2 linked regions of the Thiorhodovibrio frisius genome follow. The main gene of each other region encodes a partner of the protein of the gene in region 2 in a complex. Links are inferred from orthologs where the notes say so. Each region holds a gene or a part of one and is shown on either strand. Other genes may lie near its edges. The genes, in order: accD and Thiofri_RS08685.

Region 1 (9,075 bases), 670 kb from region 2 along the record:
AGAGTTTGCCACAGCCGAACAGGTAAAAAAAAAACCTGATTCTTCCGGTTTAGCGGCTGAAGAAGCCAATCAGGAGGCGGATCAACAGTCCGAGGCATCTGCTGATGCCAGCACTGAGACCACCGCTGAGGGCACGGAGCAGGCATCGGCCACCGAGGACTCCGAGCCAGAAGAAACCACGCCAGAAGAAACCACACCAGAAGATCAGGCTCCAGAAGAGCAGACCGGGTCAACCGACCTAGCGGCAGCTTCTCCGGATGCCGAAGCCACGACGCCTTCTGATGAAGCATCTTCTGAGGAAGCCGACGCTCGCACCGCATCCCAAGCTCCCGAGACAATGGCGACAGGCGAATCCGCAGCGGATTCCGAGCCTGAAGTCCCAGGTGAATCTCCAGTCGCATCCCAAACCGCGCCCGCTGGTGAAGCGAGCACCGATGGGGCGGAACCTGCTGAAACGCCGCAAGCGCTCGCCCAGGCAGACACCCAGGATTCCACAGATGCTGATGCGACTGGGGATATAGCGCCCAAGGAGACAGAATCAGCTCAAGCTGAGTCCGCGATTGCGGATAGCTCGAACCAGGACGCGCTCGCCCCGGATGAGGCTGAGCCACAGGGCGAAGATGCCGGCGCAACCGAATTGATCGCGGACGCTGATGCCCAGCCAGCGACCGTTCCAGCTGATGGAACCCCGACCGACGCCACGCAAAGCCCGCCTCAAAATCCCGAAGAAGCTGCCATGCAGCAGCGCATTAATGAGCTTGAGGCGCAGCTCAGCAAGCTTGGCACCATGCTTGAAGAACAGGCTACTGGGACACCACCCGAGTCGCAAGCATCCTCCCAAGGTATGAATTCCGTGTTGCTCTGGTCACTGGCCGGAGCAGGTGGCGCCCTGTTGGTGACCTTGCTGGCTTTTGCTGGCGTCAAGCTGGTCTCCGGGCGTGGCAAGACGCAGGCGAAAGCCGAAATGGAGGTTGAGCCGCAAGCGAGTGAAGGGGATGAGTTGGAGGAGATCGAGGTCGACTCGTCCGAGATCGAACAGTTGGCCGTTTCCGAGCCGGCGCAGCCCTCGGCATCGCCTGCCGAGAACGCGCCCGTGGCGCCTGAATCTGATCCAGAGTCTGATCCTGCATCTAATCAGGAACAGCCAGCTCCAACGATTGAAACGCCGGTTGCCGAAGCCTCACGACCCGAGGCGCCCGCGCCAGTCGCGTCGATCCCTGCCCCGACACCGATTCCGAAACCGGTTTCCAAACCGACCCCGGAACCAATCCAACAACCAATTCCGGAACCAATCAAAACCGCGAAAGCGCCTGCTGCCGCGCCGGCTCCAACACCTGAACCGGCACCGAAGCCTATACCGGAGCCAGCACCAACACCGGCTCCGGCTGCTGAAGCTCCACCGGTAGTTTCCGAGCCCCCGCCAGTGGCTGCCGCAGAACCTCCATCGCAGGCCTCTGTAGCTGAGCCGGAAGCGGCTGAACCGCCCGCCCCGACACCCCGTGAGCAACCGGTCGCAGCCGAGCCACCCCTGAGCATGTCAGTCGACTCAGGCGCGCTCAGCGAGGCCGAAAAGAAAGCACTCGACAAGGCCGACAGCTACATCTCCTATGGCCGCCACCGCGACGCTCAGGCTGCCTTGATGACTGCGCTTGGAAAGCTGCCTGATTCCGAGGCGTTGCAGCTCAAACTCGCCGAGGCCTATGCCAGCGGTGGTAATGCCGACGACTTTGCCAAGCTACAGCAACGGATGGTCGCGCGCGGCGTTCCCGAGCGTCATCCGCAAATTTGGGAGCGCATCCTGGCAATGGTCGGCTCTGCGGGGGCTGCCGCGACGGCAGCGGCAGCAGCCGCGACTCCAGCCCAGCCGGCGCCGGTGCCCGAATCCAAACAGGCATCCAAACAGGCATCTGCTCAGCCACCAGCAGCAGCCCCCGAGCCCACACCGGAACCCATGCCTGCGCCCGAGACGGCGGATCCCAATGGCCCACCGGAACTCGATTCGTTCCGGCTGAATTTCAATGATCTCAGCGAAGAGGATCTGCAGCTTGCCTTCCCTGAGGTAGCTGGCGGCAACAAGACAGCACCGACCGGGGGGGCATCACCGGAACGCCAGGCTCGCCTGGATCAGGTGGAGATCGTGCCGGGTGGTCCGGATGCCGACGTCTCGCTTCCACTACAGGATCTCGATCAGCAACTCGGAGACGCTGGCCTGGATCCCTATGGGTCGGACAATAACCCCTTTGCCGATCTGGATGGGTTCGAGCAGGACGAGGATCTCACTCTCCCCGAGGAGGGAGTTGCGCCTGGAGACGATGCGGCCGAAAGCAATGATCTGCCTTCGCTGGACCTGCCGGAATTTAATGCCAATGCGCCAGCCTCCGAGACCTTGACCCCGCTCGAGCGTGCGACCGAAGCGGCCAAGGCCAGCCGAGGTGTTGACCCATTCGAGGAACTGGTAGCCAACGAGCTTGGCGGCGAGATGCCTGAGATACTCGAGCCACCGACTGACACGGCGGGAGAGGTCGAGAGTGCGCTCGATGGTCTACCCGATCTGGATCTGTCGCCAGCGGACGAGCCCGCCGCCGGGACAAGCCCAGCCGATGACAATGAGTTGCAGATTCTGGACCTACCCGCTGAGTCGCCCGCATCTGGCGGCGATCTGGCCGCCGATATCGAAAAGTTTCTTTCTGGCACGGAATCCGTTGCGGCAGAGCAACAGCCTAAAGCTGCCGCGACGCCTGAGGCGGAAACCAGCGAGGATCTGGATCTGTCATCCGAAGCGGGTTTTCACACTCAGATGGTTCCATCTTCCGCCGCGCCCGGGCAAATGCCATCATCGGATATTCCGGATCTCGACATCGGGTTGGATGATCTGGACTCGTTGCACTCCGCTGTCCCCGACAGCGCAGCGCCGCAAGCGTCGGCGACTCCGCCGGAGGATACGGGCACCACTGCTTCGGCATCGGCTGGCGGATCCACTGCCGATGAGCCAAGCCTGCGCGAGTCTTCCAGTGATGACTCCCCCATGTTTGGTGATGAGTCCTTAATGGCGCCAGACAGCGGCGCCAGCGATGTTCTGTCGTCGCAGTGGCGCATGGATTCGGCCATGTGGGACGAGGTCGCCACCAAAATGGACCTGGCCTTCGCCTACGTTGAAATGGAAGACACCGAAGCCGCGCGCGCCATTCTCGAAGAGGTGATTCGCGAGGGTAACGACGAGCAGCGGACCGAGGCGCAGGGGCTGCTCAAGAAGCTCGATGGCTGAATGGGCGACACCGAGGCCCAAAGCTACCGCATCGCGCTTGGTATTGAGTACGACGGGAGCTGCTTCAGCGGTTGGCAGATGCAGCATCACGCACCCACGGTGCAGCAAGAGGTGCAGGCCGCTGCCAGCCGAGTGGCCGACCATCCGGTGGTGCTGCACTGTGCCGGGCGCACCGATGCCGGGGTCCATGCCCTCGCGCAGGTGGTCCATTTTGACACCCAAGCGTCGCGTACCGAGCGCTCTTGGGTGCTCGGCATTAACGCCAACCTGCCGCCCGAGATTGCCATACGCTGGGCGCGCGCCATGCCGGCGGACTTTCATGCCCGCTTCAGCGCCCGCGAGCGCCATTACCGCTACTTGATTCTCAATCGCCCAACGCGGCCGGCCTTGCTAGCCCGACGGGCGGTTTGGACGCACCGGCCGCTTGACCTTGAGCCGATGCGCGAGGCGGGCAGGGCGCTGGTCGGCACCCACGACTTCTCAAGCTTTCGCGCCCTGGGCTGTCAGGCCAAAAGCCCGGTGCGCACCCTGTATTATCTGGAACTCAGCCGCCAAGGGGATTTGATTGAACTCGCCGTGGGGGCCGACGGCTTTCTGCACCACATGGTGCGCAATATCGCCGGGGTGCTGATGGCAATTGGTCGCGGAGATGCGCCAGTCGAGTGGACAGAGCAGCTCCTGGCTGAGCGGGATCGCACGCGCGGCGGTGTCACGGCACCACCGCAAGGGCTCTACTTGAGCGCGGTCGATTATCCCGAGCATTACCAGCTGCCAAGCGCAAGCGGCGCATCGCTCCTAACGCTCATGGTCCCGACCGCCCCGGAGAATGCGTTGGTTTGATTCACCGAAATTTGAGTCCTCTGGTTAGGCTTCTCCGCTGCGCCTGCCTTTGATTACAATAGCGCGTTTGGCTGCTCGCAGCCGGTTGCGCAATCAGGCGGTTGACCAACACCGATCAGACCCCCAAACAAAAGGGCACTCAGGACGCCTAGGATGATGCGAACCAGAGTCAAACTATGCGGACTAACGCGCGTCCAGGACATAGAGGCGGCAGTCACCCATGGCGCCGACGCCATCGGCCTGGTCTTTTATGACAAAAGCCCGCGTGCGGTGACTGTCGAACAGGCGCGCGCGCTTGCCGCTGCAGTGCCGGCGTTCGTGACCCTGGTCGGGCTCTTCGTCAATGCCGAGCCGAGCCTGGTGCGCGCGGTGCTCGCCCAGGTTCCGCTGGGCGCTTTGCAGTTTCATGGAACTGAGCCGCCAGAGCTCTGCCAGGCGTTCGAGCGTCCCTGGATCAAAGCCATTGCGGTGCGTGAGGGCCTTGATCTGGCGCAGGCCGCGAAAGATTACCAGGGTGCCGCCTCGCTGCTGCTCGACACCTACGACCCTAAGCGCGCTGGCGGCACCGGGCGCTGTTTCGATTGGGAATTGGTGCCAGAATGGCTGGCACGGCGCAGCATTCTGGCCGGCGGCTTGTCAGCTGACAATGTCGCCGCCGCCATCTCCCAAGTGCGGCCCCACGCGGTGGATGTCAGCGGCGGCATTGAGCAGGGCAAGGGCCTTAAAGACAGTGAAAAAATTTCAGCATTCATGCAAGAGGTAGCGAATGGCGACCAGTCTCGCTGAGGCCAACAGCCCGACCAATAGCCCCCAAATGCCCGCTGGCGCCTATGCGCTGCCGGATGCGCAGGGGCATTTCGGCATTTATGGTGGCATCTATGTGCCAGAAACCCTGATGCATCCGCTCGAGGAACTTCGCGCAGCCTACGAACGCTATCTGCGCGACCCGGACTTTCTAGCCGAGCTCGATGCCGATCTGCGCGACTATGTCGGGCGGCCCTCGGCGCTCTATCTGGCCGAGCGCTGGTCACGGAGACTCGGCGGGGCGCAAATTTTTCTCAAGCGTGAGGACCTCAACCACACAGGCGCGCACAAGGTGAACAACACGGTCGGCCAGGCGCTGCTCGCGCGACGCATGGGCAAGACCCGTATCATTGCCGAGACCGGCGCCGGTCAGCATGGCGTGGCCACCGCCACAGTGGCCGCGCGCCTGGGGCTGGAGTGCATTGTCTATATGGGCGAGGTCGATGTCGCCCGCCAGGAGGCCAATGTCTATCGCATGCGCCTGCTCGGTGCCGAGGTGGTGTCGGTCAAATCCGGCTCACGCACGCTCAAAGACGCCCTCAATGAGGCTATGCGCGACTGGGTGACCAATGTCGATGACACCTTTTACATCATCGGTACAGTCGCCGGCCCGCACCCTTATCCGGCCATGGTGCGCGACTTCCAAGCCGTGATTGGCCGCGAGACGCGTGCGCAGATGCTTGAGCGCACCGGCCGCCTGCCCGATGCGCTGGTCGCCTGTGTCGGCGGCGGTTCCAACGCCATGGGGCTCTTTTATCCCTTCATCGAGGATGCCGAGGTTCAATTACATGGCGTCGAGGCGGGTGGCGATGGCCTGACCACCGGTCGCCATGCCGCGCCCCTGTGCGCCGGGCGCTCCGGTGTGCTGCACGGTAACCGCACCTATCTGATGGAAGACGACAACGGCCAGATTCGCGAGACCCATTCCATCTCGGCCGGGCTCGACTACCCAGGCGTCGGCCCCGAGCATGCCTGGTTGAAAGACAGCGGGCGCGCGCATTACTCCGCCGTCACCGACTCCCAGGCGCTGGCCGCCTTTCATGACCTGACCCGCACCGAGGGCATCATCCCGGCGCTCGAGACCAGCCATGCGCTGGCCCATACCGCTGAACTGGCCCCGCGCATGCGCAAGGATCAAAGCATCGTGGTCAATCTCTCCGGCCGCGGAGACAAGGACATGCACACAGTCGCTCAGCTCGACGGGATTTCGCTATGACCCAGGCAGTTGATCGCCCAGTCAGTCGCCCAGCCAATCGAATCGCGGCCCGTTTTGCCGCCTGTCGCGAACAGGGCCGCACGGCGCTGATCCCCTTCATCACCGGCGGCGATCCGACAGCGGACATGACAGTGCCGCTGATGCATCGGCTGGTCGCCAGTGGCGCCGATCTGATCGAACTGGGCGTGCCGTTTTCCGACCCCATTGCCGACGGGCCAGTCATCCAGCGCGCCACCGAGCGCGCCCTGGCCCAGGGCATGAGTTTGGGCGGGCTGCTGGAGCTGGTGCGCACCTTCCGGGCAGAAGACCAGGACACCCCGGTGGTGCTCATGGGCTATTTGAATCCCATCGAGGTGATGGGTTATGCCGACTTTGCCGCCCAAGCGGCAGATGCCGGGGTTGATGGCGTACTCATCGTCGATGTGCCGCCAGAAGAGGGCCATGATCTGGTCGATGCGCTCAAATCCCAGGGGCTGGATCTGGTTTATTTGCTTGCACCCACCTCGGACGCCGGGCGAATCGAGCGAATCGGAGCGATTGCCTCGGGATTCGTCTACTATGTCTCGGTCAAGGGTGTGACGGGCGCCGGAAATCTCGACCTGGACGCGGTGACTGATAAACTGGCCCTGATTCGCTCCCGCATCGACTTGCCAGTGGGCGTCGGCTTCGGTATCAAGGATGCTGCAACAGCCGCGAAGGTCGCTGGCATTGCCGATGCCGTCATCGTTGGCAGCGCCATTGTCGGCAGGATCGAGGCCCTGGTCGAACGGCCCGCCGAGATCCCTGACGCCGTGGGAGACTTCGTTGACAGTCTGCGCCAGGCCATCGACAAAGCCTGAGGTGATTTCCGAGGAGAAATGCCCTGGTGGTCAGCTTTTACTGTGAATCACGGGGATTCGTTATCCGGGGCAGTCGGGACTATGAACATAAGAAGCGAATTGATTCGCCGAGCGAATCAGACGGACCCGGGTCCGAAACATTTTTAACGCAAAAACAAAACATGACCAACAGGATACAAGCGTGAGCTGGTTCGAAAAACTGGTCCCTAGCCGGATTAAAATCGAGGCAAGCAATAAGCGCACGGTGCCCGAGGGGCTTTGGGCCAAGTGCCCCGGTTGCAGTGCCGTGCTCTACCGTGCCGAGCTTGAGCGCAATCTCGAGGTCTGCCCCAAGTGCGGGCATCACAATCGCATCAGTGCCCGGCGGCGCATCGACGTCTTTCTGGATCCCGACGCGCGCGAGGAAATCGGTGAAGATCTCGAATCCACCGATCCGCTCAAGTTCAAGGACCTGAAAAAATACCGCGACCGCCTGTCCCAGGCGCAAAAGCAGACCAGCGAGAAAGAAGCCATGGTGGTGATGCGCGGTCGACTCAAGCGCATGGCCTGCGTGACGGCGGCGTTTGAGTTCCGCTTTATGGGCGGCTCCATGGGGTCGGTGGTCGGGGAGCGCTTCGTGCGCGGGGTCGAGGCTGCGATTGAAGACAATGCCGCCCTAGTATGCTTTTCCGCTAGCGGCGGGGCGCGCATGCAGGAGTCGCTCTTCTCGCTGTTTCAGATGGCCAAGACCAGTGCCGCACTCGGGCGCTTGCGCGAGCGCAAATTGCCCTTTGTCTCGGTGATGACCGATCCGACCATGGGCGGAGTTTCGGCCAGTCTGGCCATGCTCGGCGACATCAACCTGGCCGAGCCACGGGCGCTGATCGGCTTCGCTGGCCCGCGGGTGATCGAACAAACCGTGCGGGAGACATTGCCCGAGGGCTTCCAGCAGAGCGAGTTTCTGCTCGAACATGGCGCGCTCGATGCCATTATTGATCGCCGCGAACACCGCGACCGCATCGGCAGTATGATTGCCATGCTGATGCGCCGTCCGCGACCCTGAGCGCGACGCGCCCAAGCCTTGGAGCCCAAGCCGGTCGCTGCCCATGCGCTGGAACACCCTGACTGAATGGCTCGCCTGGCAGGAGGGGCTGCATCCCAAGCGCATTGATCTGCGTCTGGAACGCTTGCAGTCCGTGTGGCAAGCACTTGGCCCGCCGGCACTGCATGGACCAGTGATTACCGTCGGCGGCACCAACGGCAAGGGCTCCACTGTCACTTACATCGACGCTTGCAGCCGCGCCGCAGGCCTCAGAACCGGCCTTTATACCTCCCCCCATCTGCTGCGCTACAACGAGCGGGTGCGTATTGACGGCGAGGAAGCCACCGACCAGGCACTGTGCCAGGCCTTTGATCGCATCGACCAGGCGCGCGGGGAGATTTCGCTGACGTATTTTGAGTTTGGCACCTTAGCTGCGCTTGAGTTGTTCAGCCGCGCTCAGGTTGAGCTGATCTTGTTGGAGGTCGGGCTTGGCGGGCGGCTCGATGCGGTCAATCTGCTCGATGCCGACATCGCCATCGTCACCAGCATTGGCCGCGACCACATGGCCTGGCTGGGCGAGGACCCAAATCAAATCGCTTTTGAGAAAGCGGGCATTTTCCGCCCCGGCCGTCCGGCCATCATCGGCAGTCGCGAGCCGCCACCGCGTCTGCGCGGGCAGGCCGAGGCCATCGCTGCCCAGGTCCACCAACTCGGGTGGGAGTTCGATTGGGAACTGGCGGGCACTGAGGGCGAGCAGCAGACATGGCACTGGCGACACGTCGATGGGGCAGAACTGTTGAATTTGCCGCTGCCGGCGCTGACAGGGCAGGTGCAGCTCGACAATGCATCCGCTGCGCTCTGTGCGCTCCGTCTGCTTGCGCTGGAGCAGCGAGTAGCCTGGCCGATGGGGGATGCTCACCTGCGTGCCGGGCTGAGCGCGGCCAGACTGCCAGGGCGCTTTCAGCGCATCCCGGGCGCACTCAGCTGGATTTTTGATGTCGCCCATAATCAGGACGCCGCGCGCGTGCTGGCAGAGAATCTTCGCGAGCTTGAGATCGCGGGGCATGTCCATCTGGTCTTCGCCGTGTTT
Region 2 (9,022 bases):
TCGCAACGGCGGTGGCGCAGTGGTCGAAACGGAACACTAACGCTCGCAGCTATACCAAGCATATCGTGCTCGCTGACACATTTTAATGGATCGCACCACCCATACCACCGATGAGCAATGGCTTGCCGAGCAGGCCGAGCAATCCCTGCGCCGGCTGCGGCCGCGACTGGAGCAGCGCTTTCAGTCCGACGTCGACGCCGGTGAATGGCAGGGCTACCTCGAGCGCCTTGAGCGCCATTTTCCGCGTCTGTTCCGGCACCTGTTCCGGCTCTACGGCGGCTATTACGATTTTTTCTATCATCTTGAGAGCATTCTGTCTTCTGCCACCGAGATGTGGATCGACCGCCCAGCCGAACTCAAGGCGCTCGATGCCATGCGCCGCGCCGATCCGCACTGGTATCAATCCAACCGCATGGTCGGAGCCATGTGCTATGTGGATTTGTTTGCCGGCGATCTTGCCGCCTTGCGCGAGCGCATTCCGTACTTAAGCGAGATGGGCATTACCTATCTGCATCTGATGCCCATTTTCAAAGAGCCCGAGGGCGACAACGACGGTGGCTATGCGGTCAGCAGCTATCGCGAGGTCAACGCGGCCCTGGGCACCATGGACGGACTGGCCGATCTGGCCACCGAACTGCGCCACCATGGCATTTCGCTCACGCTCGATTTTGTCTTTAACCACACCAGCGATGACCATGACTGGGCCATGCAGGCGCTGAACGGCGATGCGCGCTATCAGGCTTACTACCGCATGTTCCCTGACCGCACCTTGCCAGACCTCTACGAGCAGCACATGCCCGAGGTATTCGGCGAGGATCATCCGGGCGCCTTCACCTACCGCACCCGCCTGAAAAAATGGATATGGACCACCTTCCACACCTACCAGTGGGATCTGAACTACGAAAATCCTGAAGTCTTCAACCGCATGCTCGAGGAGATGCTCTTCCTCGCCAATCGCGGCGTAGAGATTCTGCGCCTTGATGCCGTGGCATTTATCTGGAAACGCTTGGGCACCAACTCCCAGAACCTGCCCGAAGCGCACTGGATCATTCAGGCATTTAATGCCTTGGTCAGCATTGCCGCCCCGGCCATGGTGTTCAAGTCCGAGGCCATCGTCCACCCCGACGAGGTGCGCACCTACGTCAGCAAGGACGAGTGCGCGCTGTCCTACAATCCGCAACTCATGGCCTTGCTGTGGGACGCGCTGGCCACCCGCGACGTGCGCGTACTGCAGCGCGCCATGGGCCATCGCTTCACTATTCCGCCCGGCTGTGCCTGGGTCAATTACGTCCGCTGCCATGATGACATCGGCTGGGCCTTCGCTGATGAAGATGTCACGGCCTGCGATTTCAACCCCGGACCGCACCGGCGCTTTCTGACCGACTTCTACACAGGAAGGTTTCAGGGCAGCTTCGCCCGCGGCGCGCCCTTTCAGGAAGACCCAGTCACCGGAGACGCACGCGTCTCAGGCACCTGCGCCTCGCTAACCGGCGTTGAACATGCGTTGGCCATTGGCGATGAGGCCGAGCTGGAGCTAGCCATCCGCCGCATTCTGCTGATTCACGGCATCATCATCACCATCGGCGGCATTCCACTCGTTTACTTAGGCGACGAAATCGCCACCCTGAACGACCACGACTATGATCAGGATCCGGAAAAAGTCGGCGACTCGCGCTGGCTGCATCGCGGGATATTCGACTGGGAACGCGCCGAGCAACGTCGCGATCCCGAGACCGTGCCGGGGAGGGTCTATCAGGGCCTGCTGCGCTTGCTGCAACTGCGCGGCCAGAACCAGGCCTTCGCACGACCGGACACCGAAATGCTCGATACCGGCAGTCGACATGTATTTGGCTTTACCCGCAGCAATGAGCACTCGGTAGTCTTTGTGCTGGCTAATTTCAGCGAGCGCGAACAGGCGCTCGAAGCACGCCGGCTGCGCCAGATGGGCATGCGCAAGACCATGGTCGACCTCTACTCCGGGCGCACGCTGATCGCTACCCAGGAACTGGTACTGGAGCCCTACCAGATCTTGGTGCTGGCACGCCATGCTTAACGCGCAAAGGCCCAACCATCCCGGAGAATGAATCCCTGGTGATGCGCAGTCAGCCCGGCGATGAATCCGGCAACAGAAAGGACACGACATGGGCCTGACAATCAAAAAGAAAGTCGAGCATTTCCAAAACCTTCTTGTTAACGCGGAAAGTTTCTCCGACTCGCTCAATTACTTTCTCGACGAGATCGCGACCGATGACAGCTTCATGGATGGCTGTCAGCCGCTCAACAACGACAATGTGATCGCCGTTTTGCTGGCTGTCGCCGAGAGCATACACGCCAACGCTGGCGGCAACGAGAAGGACAAGGCCGAGGCGCAGGTGTTGCAAATGAACAAAAAATACAAATTCGCGCACGGAACATGTCGCATAGGCAAAAACATGGCCATACTGGCTTATTTGCGCGAACTCGACATGGGCGTCGCCGGGTTACCCAGCCAGGCAGACCCCTCAATGGTGATTTTTGCCCGCTTTACCGGCCATGGCGTTGAAATGCCCGCCGGCGCCATTCCCGCTTTTGATCGCTCGGGATACAAGCACTGACGCATCGAGACCTCAAAGCGCCCCCTTGATCCAACGCTCCAGCCCACTCGCGTCCATCGCGCCCGAGGTCCGCGCCAGTTCACGACCTTGGCGGAACACAATCATGGTGGGAATACTGCGGATGCCAAAGCGCATGGCCAGGCGCTGATCCTTTTCTGTGTTCACCTTGGCCAGACGCGCTTGGGGCTCCAGTCGCTGCGCCGCCTGAGCAAAGGCCGGCGCCATCATTTTGCACGGACCACACCAGGGTGCCCAGAAATCCACCACCAGCGGAACGCCGCTGCGCGAGGCATGGCGATCAAAGGTTTTCTCGGTCAGCTCCAGCGGGCGGCCTGTGAAGAGCGTATCGTGGCATTTTCCGCACTTGGCCTCGACCAGTGGCCGGCTGGCAGGCACGCGGTTGATCGCGTCGCAGTGGGGACAAACCAAATGGATTGCATCGGACATCTTAGACTCCTGTTCGACCTGACTTGATTCTCCGGCCAAGGATGACCAAACTTCGGGGCTTCTGGCAATGTTGTTTGCAACTTCCGCACGGATTTGAGAAAGACTCCCATGGCTGACTCTCCTCATGTTGTCACGGTCACCGCTGAAACCTTCCAATCGGTGGTTCTTGATGGTTCCCTCCAGCGTCCGGTGCTGGTCGACTTCTGGGCCGACTGGTGCGCACCCTGCCGGCAGCTCATGCCCATGCTGGCCAAGCTGGCGGATGAATATGGCGGCAAGTTTCTGCTGGCCAAGGTCGATACCGAGGCTGAACAAGCACTGGCCATGCAGTTTGGCATCCGCAGCCTGCCAACGGTACAGTTGTTCAAAGATGGGCGCGCGATTGACCAATTCATGGGCGCCTTGCCCGAGGGACAAGTGCGTGAATTCCTCGAACGCCACCTCCCGAACGAAGGCGACAAGCTCATCGCCACTGCGCGCGCGCTCATGGTCAAAGACGAATTTGACGCCGCCGAGGCCAAGCTGGCCGAGGCCGAACAGCTCGGCGTCGGCGAGCAGCAGCTCTTTGTCCCGCGCGCCGAGTTGCTAGCGGCCCGTGGCGATCTGACTGCGTTGGAAGCCGCGCTCGAGCACACCCCCGTCGAGTTAGTCGACACCCCGGAGGTCAAAGCCCTGCATGCGCGCCAGTTGTTTAGCCGCGCGCTGACCGGCGCACCCGATATCACCAGCCTCGAAAAACAGCTCGCCGCCGACGAGAACAACAGCGAGGCCAGATATCAACTCGCCGCGCGGTATTTTATGAGCGATAACCAGGAAGCCGCCTTCGATCACCTGCTCACCCTGATGCAGAAGGACCGCAGCTATGGCGAGGATGCCGCGCGCAAGGCCATTCTGATGGGCTTCGAACTCCTCGGTCACGACCATCCGTTGGTCACCAAGACACGCGGTCGGCTCTCGCGACTGCTTTACTGAGTCCCTGATCCAGCGCCCGGTAGCGACATCTCTGCTTCTGGCGCCAAGCTTTCGGCATCGCCGAGGATTTCTGTCAGCCCGGCAGTTACCCCAAGCGCATGCCGCCAGCACAACGCCGTCAAGCGGCCATCACAGAGCGCGACCCCAGCCACGGCCACAAGCTGCTCGCCGGCAAAGACCAGAGGCACATAGGGTCGCAGCCAGGCCGGCACCCCCTGCTGCTGAAACAACGCCTTGAGATGACGGTTCGGGCCATCGGGTCGCGGCCGGCATCGCAGACCAGTCAGGCCAAAGCGCACCTGGAGAGCGCCTGCGTCCAGCATGGACGCAGCATGGGACGCCGGCCGGCTCAGTTCGCCCAGACGTCCACCCAAATGCAAGGGCTGACCGGCAGGCCAGTCCATGCTGGCCACCGGTGCCGGTGGCAAGGGCTCCAGCGCGAAGAGATCATCGCGATAACGCCGCAGCTCGCAGCCAGACCAGGCCACGAGCGGACTGGCATCGGCGCGGGCAGCCAGCAGACTTTGGCTAATCTGCTCGAGTCGGCGGTGATTGGGCATGCGAAATCCCCGCTGCGCCAACCAATGGCGCAACACCGCATGACGGCGATCACGCGGCATCGACAGCAACCCACTCACTGAGAGCCTTTCCGGCGCGCTGCCTGCCGCGTTAGCTAACCAGTCGGCGCCGGCGGTCTCGAGAAGTTTGGCAGCTTCGCCGCAATGGGCAGCAGCGCGCGCCAGGGTCGCGGAGGCCGCCGGCCAACGCTCACGCAGCAGCGGCAAGATGCGCTGGCGCAGATAGTTGCGATCAAGGGCTGTGTTCTGGTTGCTCGGGTCTTCAATCCATTCGAGCCCATGGGCGCTCGCATAGGCGGCGATTTGCGCCCCGGTGCAATGGAGCCAGGGACGCACAGCCTGCCCCGCACCCAGGACGCGATTGCGAGGAATAGCCGCCAGCCCTTTGACGCCAGCCCCGCGCAACAGCGCAAGCAGCAGGGTCTCGGCCTGATCATCCTGGTGCTGTGCAATCCACAACTGCTCGCCGGGCGCGAGCAGTTGCTGCCAGACCGCCCAACGCGCCTCGCGCGCGGCTTCTTCCGGACTCTGACCAGGCTGTGGCGCCGCAGCGACTGTCTGCACCCGAATCGGCACCGCCAGCGCAGCACAGCAGGCACGACAGTGCTCGGCCCAGTCGGCAGAATTGGGGTGAATGCCGTGATCAATATGCACAGCGCCGAGCTGCGGACGCAGGGCCTGCGGCAATGAATTCACCAGCTGAACGGCAGCATGCAGCAACGCCCTGGAGTCGCGCCCACCGCTGAATGCAATCCATACCCGTGCGGCGCTGTGCTGCGCCAGGCTCAGCCGCAGCGCATCCTGCAATGGCCCGGCTGCATCAATGGCGGGATCGATTTCAGCATCGATACCGGCATCCGGCCAGGGGGGAGTCTCAGGCTTTAAAGCGCCCGAACCCGCGCAGGCGTTCATAGCGCAGGGCCTGAAGTTGGCCGACATCGAGCGCGTCGAGTTCCTCGAGCGCGGCGATCAGCGTGGCCTTGAGGGTGGCGATCATGGTCTCAGTGTCGCGATGGGCTCCACCAAGCGGCTCGGGCACCACCTCGTCGATCAGCCCCAGGTCATTGAGCTTATCGGAGGTAATGGCCATGGCCTCGGCCGCGAGCTGGGCTTTTTCGGCGCTTTTCCACAGGATGGAGGCGCAGCCCTCAGGGGAGATGACCGAGTAGGTGCTAAATTGCAGCATCAGCAGGCGGTCGGCCACGCCGATGGCCAAAGCCCCACCCGAACCACCCTCACCGGTGACGGTGGCGACAATGGGCACCGAGAGTGCCGCCATTTCCTGCAGATTACGCGCGATGGCCTCACTCTGGCCGCGTTCCTCGGCACCCACGCCGGGGTAGGCGCCCGGGGTGTCGATAAAGGTGAGAATGGGCAGGCCAAAGCGCTGGGCCATGTGCATCAGCCGCAGTGCCTTGCGGTAGCCCTCGGGTCGTGGCATGCCGAAGTTGCGGGCGATTTTTTCTTTGGTATCGCGGCCTTTCTGATGGCCAATCAGCATCACCGGGCGCCCATTGAGGCGCGCCAGACCGCCGACGATGGCTTTGTCATCGGCAAAGGTGCGGTCGCCATGCAACTCCTCGAAGTCCTCGAAGATGCGATTGGCATAATCGAGCAAATAAGGCCGCAGCGGATGGCGCGAGAGTTGGGAGATCTGCCAGGGCGTCAGCGAGGCAAAAATCTGTTCGGTCAGCTCGCGCTTTTTGGTCTCGAGATGCTCGATCTCCTCGGCGATGTTGATTTCATTATCATCACCGACGTGGCGTAGCTCTTCGATCTTGGCAGCAAGCTCGGCGACCGGTTGTTCGAATTCGAGGAAGTTAAGGTCCATAGGGCGCCAATTCTAATCGAAACCGGGGCGCTTCCGACAGCCCCCGATGAATATTCGTCTGCGAATAACTGGCCTGCCAGGCACGCAGGTTTTTGTCACCACGTCATGGCCGGGGTAGTATGCGCTCACTCATCCACAGAGGTTCAAACCGAATGGAGCATCGCCTTGACGCTGCCTGAACTCACAGCGACACCGGAGACAACGCTACAAGCGCCGACGGAGTCCGTCACCGGCGTGGACCGCGACATCGAACTCTTCGCCAGCCTGCTCGGCGAGGTGCTGCGCGAGCACAGCCGCAAGCGGGTATTGGTGATCGTCGAGCGCCTGCGCGAAGGTTTTCTGGCCTTACGGGCAGAAGACGACCCCAAGCTGCGCGGCAAGCTGATGAAGCGCATCGACGGGCTCGACCCGCAGACGCTCTCTGAGGTCATCCGCGCCTATACCATTTACTTCAGCCTGCTCAACATCGCCGAGGAGGTCAATGGCTATCAGCAACGCCGCTCCCTGGTGAGTGCCGGCGGCCGACTTTGGCCGGGATCATTCGACCACAGTCTGCGCCAGTTTGCCGAGGACGGCGTCACCCCCGGGCAGTTGCAAAGCTTGCTTGAACATCTGGCCTACATTCCGGTCTTCACCGCTCACCCGACCGAGGCCAAACGCCGCACCACGCTTGAGATCCAGCGGCGGATTTTCCTGCTCGCACTCGATCTGCATCGCCAAAAGCTCAATCAGGAAGAACAACAGGATCTGCTCGGGCAGATTCTGAACGAAATCCAAATTCTGTGGAAGACCGACGACGTACGGGTTCACAAGCCCAAGGTGACGGACGAGGTGCGCCAGGGGCTGTATTTCTTCCGCGAGTCGCTCTTTGGCATTGTGCCCCAGGTCTACCGCAATCTTGAGCGCGCTGCCCGCCGTGTTTACGGTGCCGACTGCCAGGTACGGGTGCCGAGTTTCATGCGCTTTGGCTCCTGGATTGGCGGCGACCGTGATGGCAACCCCTTCGTGCGCCCGGAAACCACCGAACTCGCCGTGCGCATGCACTGCGAAATGGCCCTGACCGAATACATCGCCCGCGTCACAGACCTAAGCCGGCGCCTGAGCCATTCCAGCGCCCTGAGCGAACCTTCGCCCCGCTTTCTTGACAGCCTGGACGATGACGAAGACTACTGGCTCGACACCATGAGCCAGAGCCAGCGTCGTTATGTGCATGAGCCCTATCGACGCAAGCTGGTCATCGTCGGCCATCGGCTGGAGGCAGATCTCAAACGGGTGCGCGCGCGCATTCATGGCGAGGAGACCGACCTGCCCGAGGGCTACGCCGATGCTCGGACCTTCCTGAACGATCTTCACCTGATTCGCGACTCCTTAATCAGCCAGGGCGATGCCAATGCCGCCGAGGGACGGTTAAAAGACCTGATCCGCCTGGTGGAGACCTTCGGCTTTCACCTGATGCAGCTCGACATCCGCCAGGAGTCGAACCGACATACCGAAGCGGTGATCGAGCTCTTCGCCCGCCAGCCGGGCGCCCCTCTTTACGAGGCTTTCAGCGAAGAGCAAAAACTCATTGCACTCGGCGAGGCCATCGCCCACCCACATCCCTTTATCATCGACAAGGGCACCCTCACCGCTGAGACGCGCGAGACACTTGAGGTGTTTGAAGTGGTCGCGCGCATGCGTGCTGAGGTCGGCCGCGACACCTTCGGCGCCTATGTGATCTCCATGACCCACAGCGCGAGCCATGTGATGGAGGTCATGCTGCTCGGGCGCCTGGCCGGTCTGGCTGGCAAGACGCCCGCTGGCTGGTTCTGTGATCTGCTGATCGCACCGCTGTTTGAGACCATCGACGACCTCGAGCGCATTGATCGGGTGATGGGCACCCTCTTTGATGATCCAACCTACGCCGCCCTGCTCAAGGCCTCCGGCAATCTGCAGGAGGTCATGCTCGGCTACTCAGACTCCTGTAAGGACGGCGGCATTCTGTCCTCAGCCTGGAAGCTCTATGAGGCACAGGAGAAAATCATTCACCTTGCCGATGAACGCGGCATCATGTGCCGGCTGTTCCACGGACGCGGCGGCACCATCGGCCGCGGTGGCGGCCCGACGCACGAGGCGATCCTGTCCCAGCCATCCGACACTGTGCATGGGCAAATCAAATTCACCGAACAGGGCGAGGTGCTGTCCTACCGCTATGCCAACCCAGAAACCGCACTCTATGAGCTGACGGTCGGCATCAGCGGCCTGATCAAAGCCAGCCGCTGCCTGGTCGAGCCCATCCCCGAGGTACGCAAGGATTATCTTGGCATCATGGCCGAGATCGCCGCCCAGGGCGAGTCCGTCTACCGTGAGCTGGTCGCCGGCACACCCGCATTTCTGGATTATTTCTATGAGGTTACCCCACTCGATGCCATCGCGCTGTTAAACATCGGTTCGCGACCATCGCATCGCAAAAAGGCGGATCGCTCGCTGAAATCCATCCGTGCCATCCCCTGGGTGTTCGGCTGGGCGCAATCTCGTCACACCCTGCCCGCCTGGTACGGCATCGGCTCAGCCATTGAGCGCTGGCGTGGCGCGGACTTGGAACGCCTGGCCAAGCTGCA

What was found.
Region 1: the proteins of Thiofri_RS08685 (region 2) and accD are in contact, whole or in part, in a solved structure (PDB 8UXZ), measured with the Escherichia coli proteins. The link is inferred for Thiorhodovibrio frisius from one-to-one orthologs.

The regions. Positions count from the first base shown.
Region 1 is NZ_CP121471.1:2,523,379-2,532,453, forward strand. What follows is about bases 6,235-9,075. They hold accD (acetyl-CoA carboxylase, carboxyltransferase subunit beta), read left to right. Parts: upstream 6,235-7,145; coding sequence 7,146-8,006; downstream 8,007-9,075. Other genes in these bases: trpA (tryptophan synthase subunit alpha), read left to right, coding at 6,235-6,964; folC (bifunctional tetrahydrofolate synthase/dihydrofolate synthase), read left to right, coding at 8,050-9,075. In the rest of the region: Thiofri_RS11720 (FimV/HubP family polar landmark protein), read left to right, coding at 1-3,265; tRNA pseudouridine(38-40) synthase TruA, read left to right, coding at 3,266-4,105; Thiofri_RS11730 (phosphoribosylanthranilate isomerase), read left to right, coding at 4,262-4,891; trpB (tryptophan synthase subunit beta), read left to right, coding at 4,920-6,125; more of trpA, read left to right, coding at 6,122-6,234.
Region 2 is NZ_CP121471.1:1,862,309-1,871,330, reverse strand. The notes cover bases 4,445-7,232. They hold Thiofri_RS08685 (acetyl-CoA carboxylase carboxyltransferase subunit alpha), read right to left. Parts: upstream 6,423-7,232; coding sequence 5,466-6,422; downstream 4,445-5,465. Other genes in these bases: ppc (phosphoenolpyruvate carboxylase), read left to right, coding at 6,657-7,232; tilS (tRNA lysidine(34) synthetase TilS), read right to left, coding at 4,445-5,503. In the rest of the region: Thiofri_RS08715 (hypothetical protein), read left to right, coding at 1-40; Thiofri_RS08710 (amylosucrase), read left to right, coding at 86-2,053; Thiofri_RS08705 (hypothetical protein), read left to right, coding at 2,142-2,594; thioredoxin TrxC, read right to left, coding at 2,607-3,041; trxA (thioredoxin), read left to right, coding at 3,150-4,013; more of tilS, read right to left, coding at 4,007-4,444; more of ppc, read left to right, coding at 7,233-9,022. UniProt on the Escherichia coli protein: Component of the acetyl coenzyme A carboxylase (ACC) complex. First, biotin carboxylase catalyzes the carboxylation of biotin on its carrier protein (BCCP) and then the CO(2) group is transferred by the carboxyltransferase to acetyl-CoA to form malonyl-CoA.